DNA from 3 places in the Pseudomonas sp. VD-NE ins genome. Region 2 is predicted to be linked to each of the others. Evidence: predicted binding sites of a transcription regulator. Region 2 holds the regulator's gene; each other region holds the start of a gene.
The links. The regulator sigma-54, encoded in region 2, starts transcription at its own class of promoters, with help from an activator protein. The targets are predictions, from matches to a motif close to ANTGGCATNNANNTTGCTNT.

Region 1 (3,087 bases), 720 kb from region 2:
GCGTTACGAACGAGAGCATCTGGTCAGCGGTGGAGATCACCTTGGAGTTCATCTCGTAAGCGCGCTGAGTGGTGATCATGTTGACCATCTCTTCCACGGTGCTGACGTTGGAGGTTTCCAGGGTGTTCTGCAGGGTGGTACCGAAACCGGCCAGACCCGGGGTGCCGACTTGCGGCGCGCCGGAAGCGGCGGTTTCCAGGAACAGGTTGTTGCCCACGGCTTGCAGACCGGCCGGGTTGATGAAGTCGGCGGTTTGCAGGTTGCCGATCACCTGCGACGCGGCGTTGCCGGCGACGGTGATGGACACGGTGCCGTCACGGCCGACGGTGAAGGTCTGGGCATCGTTCGGAATGACGATGGCCGGCTCCAGAGCGAAACCGCTGGCGTTAACGATCTGGCCATTGGAATCGAGGTGGAAGGTACCGTCACGGGTGTAGGACGTGGTGCCGTCCGGCTGCAGAATCTGGAAGAAACCGCGACCGTCGATGGCCATGTCCAGCGGCTGCTCGGTGGTTTGCAGGCTACCGGCGGTGAAGTTTTTCTGGGTGCCGACGATGCGCACACCGGTACCCAATTGCAGACCCGACGGCAGTTCGCTGTCCTGGGTCGACTGAGCGCCTGGCTGACGCTTGATCTGGTAGAGCAAGTCCTGAAACTCGGCGCGATCACGTTTGAAACCCGTGGTCGACACGTTCGCCAGGTTGTTGGAAATGGTGGTCAGGTTGGTGTCCTGGGCGGACAGACCGGTTTTGGCAACCCATAGAGCCGGAAGCATTCGATTCTCCTCGTGCGCCTGTTTTTCGGCGCGACGTTCTGATAATTAGCTGATCTGCAAGACCCGAGCCATGGCCTGGTCGTCGTCTTTGGCGGTGTTCATCATCTTGACGTGCAACTCGAACTGCTTGGCCAGGGCCAGCACCGAGGTCATCTCTTCAACGGCGTTGACGTTGCTCGACTCAAGGAAACCCGACACCAGTTTGACGTTGGCATCGGCCGGCGCCGGTTGGCCGTCCTTGGTGTAGATCGAGCCGTCGAGGCCCTTGTTCATGTTCTTGATGTCCGGGTTGACCAGTTTGATCCGGTCGACTTCCGCCATGACGCGCGGGCCTTCGCCCATCGCACGAATACTGATGGTGCCGTCTTCACCGACTTCGATCTGCTGCTCGGGCGGCACGGCGATCGGACCGCCATTGCCGATCACCGGCATGCCGTTGCCGGCGCGCAGCACGCCGAGGGCGTCAACATTGAGGCTGCCGGTACGCACGTAGCTTTCGCCGCCGTTAGGGTTCTGCACGGCAATGAAACCGTTGCCGGTCACCGCGACGTCGAGGTCACGACCAGTCTGCACCAGAGAGCCCGGGGTGAAGTCGGTGGCGGGCCGTTCGCTCATGGCAAACGCACGCGCCGGAAAGCTGTCACCGAACACCGGCATCGAACGCGCCTGCTCCAGGTCGCGCTGAAAACCGTTGGTGGAGATGTTCGCCAGGTTGTTGGCATGAGCCTTCTGCGCCAGTGCGTTCTGGCTGGCGCCGGTCATTGCCACATAAAGGTACTTGTCCACACTCTTTCCTCTGCATGCCGGACGTTTGCCGCCCACCGCTGTACTGCTGAGCCATAAGCAATTTGCAGACCAACTTTTTTCTGGCGGGCAAAGACCCGGTAAACAAAGGACTTGGGGGATGGCGAGGGGAAACTTGAAATGTATCGAAGTCGAAAAACCGGCGGTGTTATGCCGCTTGGCGGCAATCCCGACCAATGATCGTTCCCACGCTCTGCGTGGGAATGCAGCCCGGGACGCTCCGCGTCCAAAACCGGACGCAGAGCGTCCATTGAGGCATTCCCACGCAGAGCGTGGGAACGATCATTCGCTGCTGCCGGGGTCTTTACCGACTTCATATTCGCGCAGCTTGTTGGCAATGGTGGTGTGTGAAACCCCCAGCCGCTTACCCAACTGCCGACTGCTCGGATGCTCGGAATACAACCGTTCCAGCACCGCTTTCTCGAAGCGCCCGACAATCTCGTCCAGCCCCCCTTCCAGCGAGAAATCGCCAAGCGGCTGACGCACGCCGTAATCCGGCAGACGAATATGCTCGGCCTTCACCGTGCCGCCATCACACAGCGAAACCGCCTGGAACAGCACGTTCTCCAGTTGGCGCACGTTACCCGGCCAGTGGTAATGACTGAGGCGATCCATCGCTGCCGGGGCCAGTTTCGGCAGCGAACAGCCAATCTGCCGACTGGCCTGATCGAGGAAGTGTTCGACCAGTGGGGTCAAGCCGTCGAGGCATTCGCGCAGCGGCGGGATGTGCAGCGACAGCACGTTCAAGCGGTGATACAAATCCTGGCGAAACTCACCGCGCGCGCACAGCTCCGACAAGTCGACCTGGGTGGCGCAGATCACCCGCACATCCAGGTAAACCTCTTCATCACTGCCGACCCGACGGAAGCAACCGTCCTGCAGAAAACGCAGCAATTTCACTTGCAAGCGCGGGCTCATTTCACCGACACCGTCGAGAAACAATGTGCCGCCCGCGGTCAACTCCAGCAGGCCGAGTTTGCCTTCAGCCCGTGCCCCTTCAAAAGCGCCCGGGCCATAACCGAACAACTCGGTCTCGGCCATCGACTCCGGCAAACCTGCGCAGTTGAGCGCCATCAACGGCGATTGTCCGCGCGGACTGGCGAGGTGGCAGGCGCGCGCCAGCAATTCCTTGCCGGTGCCGGTTTCGCCTTCAATCAATAGCGGTGCATCGAGCGGGGCCATACGCCGCGCTTCACGCACGACGGCGGCCATGACTTTGGAGCTCTGGAAGATGCTATCGAAGCCACGCAGCTCTTGCTTGCGCACGTTATAGATGCGCTCACCAACGCGGTCGGCGCGGTGCAAGGTCAGCACCGCACCGGCCATGGCCTCACTGTCGTCGTGCTCCGATTGCAGCGGCGCGATGTCAGCCAGAAAGATGTCGCCCTTGACCTTGACCCGCATGCCGTTGATTCGCGATTTGTTGGCGCGCACCAGCTCTGGCAAATCGAAATCCTCGGCGTAACGCGACAGCGGAATCCCCGGTACTTCATCGACCCGCACACCGA
Region 2 (3,087 bases):
TGTGAATCAGCGCACGTTCGGCCAGTTCCGGCAGCAAGCCTGCCGGCAGGTTGTCGATGCAGTAGTAACCGTTGTCCTCAAGGACATCCAGTGCGGTACTTTTACCCGAGCCGGAACGGCCACTGACAATGATCAAGCGCATGATTAGTGCCCGTTCTGCTCGTCCAGGACAACCTGATACAAGGCTTCGTTGCTCGCAGCGCTGCGCAGTTTATCGCGCACGTCCTTGCGATCGAGCATGCTGGCGATCTGACGCAGCAACTCCAGGTGCGCATCGGTGGCGGCTTCCGGGACCAGCAAAACGAACAGCAGGTCAACCGGAGCGCCATCAATGGCGTCGAAATCGATTGGCGTATCAAGGTGCATCAAGGCACTGATAGGCGACTGGCACCCCTTGAGACGGCAGTGAGGAATGGCGATGCCGTTGCCAAAACCGGTGGAACCGAGTTTTTCACGGGCAATCAACGCCTCGAAGACATCTTGCATCTCCAGAGCCGGCACTTCGCGGGCGATCAGGTTGGCAATTTGTTCGAGGGCTTTCTTTTTACTGCCGCCCGGCACGTTCACGAGGGAACGGCCGGGGGTCAGGATACTTTCAAGTCGGATCATGGGGTGGGGGGTTATCGACCGGTAGCGCCCTGGAGCAGGCTCTGGGTCTTTTCCTTATGCTTTTTGAGTTGTTTATCCAGCTTGTCGGTCAAGGCGTCGATCGCCGCGTACATATCGGTATGTTCCGCGTTGGCGACCACTTCGCTGCCGGGTATATGCAAGGTGGCTTCGATTTTCTGCTTCAGCTTTTCGACGCACATCGTGACTTGCACGTTGGTGATCTTGTCGAAATGGCGCTCTAATCGTTGAAGTTTCTCATTGATGTAGTCGCGCAGAGGTTCGGTCACTTCCAGTTGGTGTCCACTGATGTTGACTTGCATACAGCTTCTCCTTCGTTGCCAGTGCATAAAGCGGCAGGCTGGATAGCCTGCCACTGGAACGCTGTAACGTGGCTTACATCAACCGCTTGCGTTCGCTCGAAGGCGCGATCCCTAAGGATTCGCGGTACTTGGCGACGGTGCGGCGAGCCACCTGAATGCCTTGTGCCTCCAGTAAACCAGCGATCTTGCTGTCACTCAACGGCTTTTTCTGATTTTCCGCGGCAACCAGTTTTTTGATGATCGCGCGGATCGCCGTAGACGAGCATTCGCCGCCTTCGGAGGTGCTGACGTGGCTGGAGAAAAAGTATTTCAGTTCATAAATACCGCGTGGGGTATGCATGAACTTTTGCGTGGTCACCCGGGAAATTGTTGATTCGTGCATGCCGACCGCCTCAGCGATGTCGTGCAGGACCAACGGCTTCATGGCTTCGTCGCCGTACTCCAGAAAACCGCGCTGATGCTCGACGATCTGGGTGGCTACTTTCATCAATGTTTCGTTGCGGCTCTGCAGGCTCTTGATGAACCAGCGGGCTTCCTGCAACTGATTGCGCATGAAGGTGTTGTCGGCGCTGGTGTCGGCGCGACGGACGAAACCGGCGTACTGCGCGTTGACCCGTAGGCGTGGCACCGACTCCTGATTGAGTTCGACCAGCCAGCGCTCGTTGTCCTTGCGCACGATAACGTCGGGGACAACGTACTCGGCTTCGGTGGATTCGATTTGCGAACCCGGACGTGGATTAAGGCTCTGCACCAACTCGATGACCTGGCGCAACTCGTCTTCCTTGAGCTTCATGCGTCGCATCAGCTGGCTGTAGTCGCGGCCGCCCAGCAGGTCGATGTAATCGCTGACCAGACGCTTGGCTTCAGCCAGCCAAGGCGTCTTGGCTGGTAGCTGGCGTAATTGCAGCAGCAGGCATTCGCCGAGATTGCGCGCGCCGATGCCGGCCGGTTCGAACTGCTGAATGCGGTGCAGGACGGCTTCGATTTCGTCCAGCTCAATGTCCAGCTCAGGATCGAACGCCTCGAGGATCTCTTCGAGGGTTTCGTCCAGGTAGCCCTGATTGTTGATGCAGTCGATCAGGGTCACGGCGATCAGGCGATCGGTGTCGGACATCGGTGCGAGGTTCAATTGCCACAGCAGATGGCTTTGCAGGCTTTCGCCAGCGGAGGTGCGGGTGGTGAAGTCCCACTCATCGTCATCGCTGCTCGGCAGGCTGCTGGCGCTGGTCTGGTAGACGTCTTCCCAGGCCGTGTCGACCGGAAGCTCATTGGGGATGCGCTCGTTCCATTCGCCGTCCTCGAGGTTGTCCACCGTCGGGGCGGTCTCCTGGTAGGAAGGTTCCTGGATCTCGGTGTTGGGCTTCTGTTCGGCGTTGTCGGCCAGGGGATCGGAATTGTCGAAGTCGTCGCCTTCTTCCTGGCGTTCGAGCATCGGATTGGATTCCAGAGCCTCCTGGATTTCCTGTTGCAGATCCAGGGTCGACAATTGGAGCAGGCGGATGGCCTGTTGCAGCTGCGGTGTCATCGTCAGCTGCTGGCCCATTCTCAAGACTAGCGATGGTTTCATGGCAGGGGCTTAACACCTTATTCGCCGGCGCTATGCGCCATCCACTACAGGGCGCCGAAGCGCCAAACTTAAGCAAATTATATGCCTGAAACTGAAGTGTTTGCCTAGAGCGCTGTAACAATTAAAGCGTATTAAATCCTGCTTGAATCGATACAGCGCCCCGGCGGCGCACCGGGTACTGTTGCGCTTACAGGCGGAACTCGTGGCCCAGATACACTTCCTTGACCAGATCGTTGGCCAGGATGGTTTCTGCATCGCCTTCGGCAATCAACTGACCGTCGTTGACGATGTAAGCGGTTTCGCAGATATCCAGCGTCTCACGGACGTTGTGGTCGGTGATCAATACACCGATGCCCTTGGCCTTGAGGTGGTGGATGATCTGCTTGATGTCGCCAACCGAAATCGGGTCGACACCGGCGAACGGTTCGTCGAGCAGGATGAATTTCGGTGCAGTCGCCAGAGCGCGGGCGATTTCCACCCGGCGGCGTTCGCCACCGGACAGGCTCATGCCGAGGTTGTCGCGAATGTGGCTGATGTGGAATTCCTGCAGCAGGCTTTCCAGCTCCTTGCGACGGCCGGCCTTGTCGAGCT
Region 3 (3,087 bases), 680 kb from region 2:
AGCCCGGCGAGTTCGAGGATGTCGTAGGCGTTGCGCTGAGGTTCGCGGTTGTCGCTGACGGGCGCAGGGGGTGCGCTCGGTGCTTGCGGCTCGACGCGATTGAGCGGCGGCAATTCCACGGGCTGCGCCTGTACGCCGTCCGGCGAATGATCGCTGTACACCGTGTTGCCATTGGCATCGGTGTACTTGTAGATCTGCGCGGCGGCGGGCAGGGCGATCAACAATAGAATGTAGAGAAAGGTGCGACCCATGAAATCGACCGGGATAGAAAGCGATGGGGTGCAGCATAGGTCAGACGCGACGGTTGGCCCAACCCTGCACACATCCAGAGATTATTCAGACACCACAAATCCCCTGTGGGAGCGAGCCTGCTCGCGAATGCGGTGCGTCATTGGCAGTGATGGCGACTGATACGACGCCTTCGCGAGCAGGCTCGCTCCCACAGGGATCTGCGTGACGCCATAAAATCGCGGGCAATAAAAAAGGCCTCCCGAAGGAGGCCTCTTTCACTCACGCCACGTAACGCGGCGCTACCGGATCAGCAGCTGTAGTACAGCTCATATTCCAGTGGGTGTACGAAGGTGCGAACCTTGATTTCTTCTTCCGATTTCAGCGCGATGTAAGCGTCGATGAAGTCGTCGGAGAACACGCCGCCCTTGGTCAGGAACGCGCGGCCCTTGTCCAGCTCTTCCAGGGCTTCTTTCAGGCTGCCGCAAACTTGCGGGATCTCTTTCGCCTCTTCAGGCGGCAGGTCGTACAGGTTTTTGTCGGCAGCGTCGCCCGGGTGGATCTTGTTCTGGATACCGTCCAGACCGGCCATCAGCAGTGCTGCGAAGGCCAGGTACGGGTTGGCAGCCGGATCCGGGAAGCGTGCTTCGATACGGCGGGCTTTCGGGCTCGACACGTAAGGAATACGGATCGAAGCGGAACGGTTGCGAGCCGAGTAGGCCAGCATTACCGGAGCTTCGAAGCCTGGTACCAGACGCTTGTAGGAGTTGGTCGCCGGGTTGGTGAAGCCGTTCAGGGCCTTACCGTGCTTGATGATGCCGCCGATGAAGTACAGAGCGGTATCGGACAGGCCGGCATAGCCTTCACCGGCGAAGGTGTTCTTGCCGTCTTTCCAGATCGACATGTGTACGTGCATGCCCGAACCGTTGTCGCCGTACAGTGGCTTCGGCATGAAGGTCGCGGTGCGGCCGTAAGCGTCAGCAACGTTGTGGACAACGTACTTCAGGGTCTGGGTTTCGTCGGCTTTCTTCACCAGGGTGTTGAACTTGACGCCGATTTCGTTCTGGCCGGCAGTCGCCACTTCGTGGTGGTGAACTTCAACGGTCAGGCCCATTTCTTCCAGTGCGTTGCACATGGAGGTACGGATTTCGTGGTCGTGGTCGAACGGTGGAACCGGGAAGTAGCCGCCTTTCACGCCTGGACGGTGACCCTTGTTGCCGCCTTCGATGTCCTGGTCGGACATCCACGAACCTTGCTCGGAGTAGATCTTGAACATCGAGCCGGAAATGTCCGACTTGAATTTCACCGAGTCAAAGATGAAGAATTCTGGCTCTGGACCGGCGAACACGGTGTCACCGATACCGGTGGCTTTCAGGTGTTCTTCGGCACGCTTGGCGATCGCACGTGGGTCGCGGTCGTAGCCTTGCATGCTCGAAGGTTCGATGATGTCGCACACCAGGATCAGAGTGGCGTCTTCGGTGAAAGGGTCGAGAACGGCAGTTTCGTCAACCGGCATCAGGATCATGTCGGAGGCTTCGATGCCTTTCCAGCCAGCGATGGAGGAACCGTCGAACATCTTGCCGACTTCGAAGAAGTCTTCATCCAGCGCATCGCGAGCCGGCATGGTCACGTGGTGCTGAGTGCCTTTGGTGTCCGTGAAGCGCAGATCAATCCACTTGACGTCATGATCTTTGATGAGTTGAACCGTCTTCGACATATGTCCTCCGGGTGGCTTCGGGCTTGGTAGTGGATGCCCTTGAATTTGGGTGATGCCGGCGCGAATACTCTGCCAAGGCAACCTGCCTCACAAGGGAGCAAATTGCATGCCAGTGCCCCAGCATGGGTTTTTTGCCCCAAATTCACGCTTATAAAGGCTTCAAACGCCTGATCGCTGGAAATCTCGCCCTCTAATGTAGCGTCTTGATTCGAAAATGACCTGTTTTGGTGCGTGCAAAACCTTCTGCACATTAACTGGTTAAACCTTGAGCAATTTCCGCTATAATCCGCGCCCCCCTTTTTCGGCTGGCCGTTCGCGCGCTGTTTTCATGAAACTAATCGTAAAAGTCTTCCCCGAGATCACCATCAAAAGCCGACCTGTCCGGACGAAGTTCATCCGCCAGTTGGCCAAGAACATCCGCACCGTGCTCCGCGACCTGGACCCGGCCGTGGTGGTGAACGGTGTGTGGGACAATCTCGAGCTGGAAACCCGCGTTACCGACGCCAAAGCCTTGAAAGAGATGGGTGAGCGCCTGACCTGCATGCCGGGCATCGCGCACTTTCTGCAGATCGACGAGTACCCGCTGGGCGACTTCGACGACATCACCGAAAAGTGCAAACAGCACTACGGTGATGCGCTGGCCGGGAAGATTTTTTCGGTGCGCTGCAAGCGCGCGGGCAAGCACACGTTCAGCTCGATGGATGTCGAAAAATACGTCGGCAGCAAGCTGCGCCGTGAGTGCGGTGCCGCCGGTATCGACCTGAAAGCGCCGGAAATCGAAGTCCGTATTGAAGTTCGCGACAAACGGTTGTTTGTCATCCACAGCCAGCACAACGGCATCGGCGGTTACCCGCTCGGCGCCCTCGAGCAGACGCTGGTATTGATGTCCGGCGGCTTTGACTCGACCGTTGCCGCCTACCAGATCATTCGTCGCGGCCTGATGACGCACTTCTGCTTCTTCAATCTTGGCGGTCGTGCCCACGAATTGGGCGTGATGGAAGTCGCGCATTTCATCTGGAAGAAGTACGGCAGCTCGCAACGCGTGCTATTTGTCAGTGTTCCGTTCGAAGAAGTGCTGGGTGAAATTCTCGGCAAAGTCGATAACAGTCATATGGGCGTCGTATTGAAGCGTATGATGTTGC

Region 1: the regulator sigma-54 is predicted to act here: its motif matches at 1,616-1,635, upstream of RMV17_RS07740 (flagellar basal body rod protein FlgF).
Region 3: the regulator sigma-54 is predicted to act here: its motif matches at 2,040-2,059, upstream of glnA (type I glutamate--ammonia ligase).

What each region holds. Positions count from the first base shown of each region.
Region 1 covers NZ_CP134772.1:1,760,703-1,763,789, reverse strand. Annotated here, with positions in the region: gene flgG (flagellar basal-body rod protein FlgG) at 1-775, opposite strand, end outside; gene RMV17_RS07740 (flagellar basal body rod protein FlgF) at 821-1,561, opposite strand; gene RMV17_RS07735 (sigma-54-dependent transcriptional regulator) at 1,862-3,087, opposite strand, start outside.
Region 2 covers NZ_CP134772.1:1,040,629-1,043,715, forward strand. Annotated here, with positions in the region: gene rapZ (RNase adapter RapZ) at 1-142, opposite strand, end outside; gene ptsN (PTS IIA-like nitrogen regulatory protein PtsN) at 145-609, opposite strand; gene hpf (ribosome hibernation-promoting factor, HPF/YfiA family) at 621-929, opposite strand; gene RMV17_RS04380 (RNA polymerase factor sigma-54) at 1,003-2,496, opposite strand; gene lptB (LPS export ABC transporter ATP-binding protein) at 2,684-3,087, opposite strand, start outside.
Region 3 covers NZ_CP134772.1:364,130-367,216, forward strand. Annotated here, with positions in the region: gene RMV17_RS01580 (DUF4124 domain-containing protein) at 1-251, opposite strand, end outside; gene glnA (type I glutamate--ammonia ligase) at 539-1,945, opposite strand; gene thiI (tRNA uracil 4-sulfurtransferase ThiI) at 2,274-3,087, shown strand, end outside.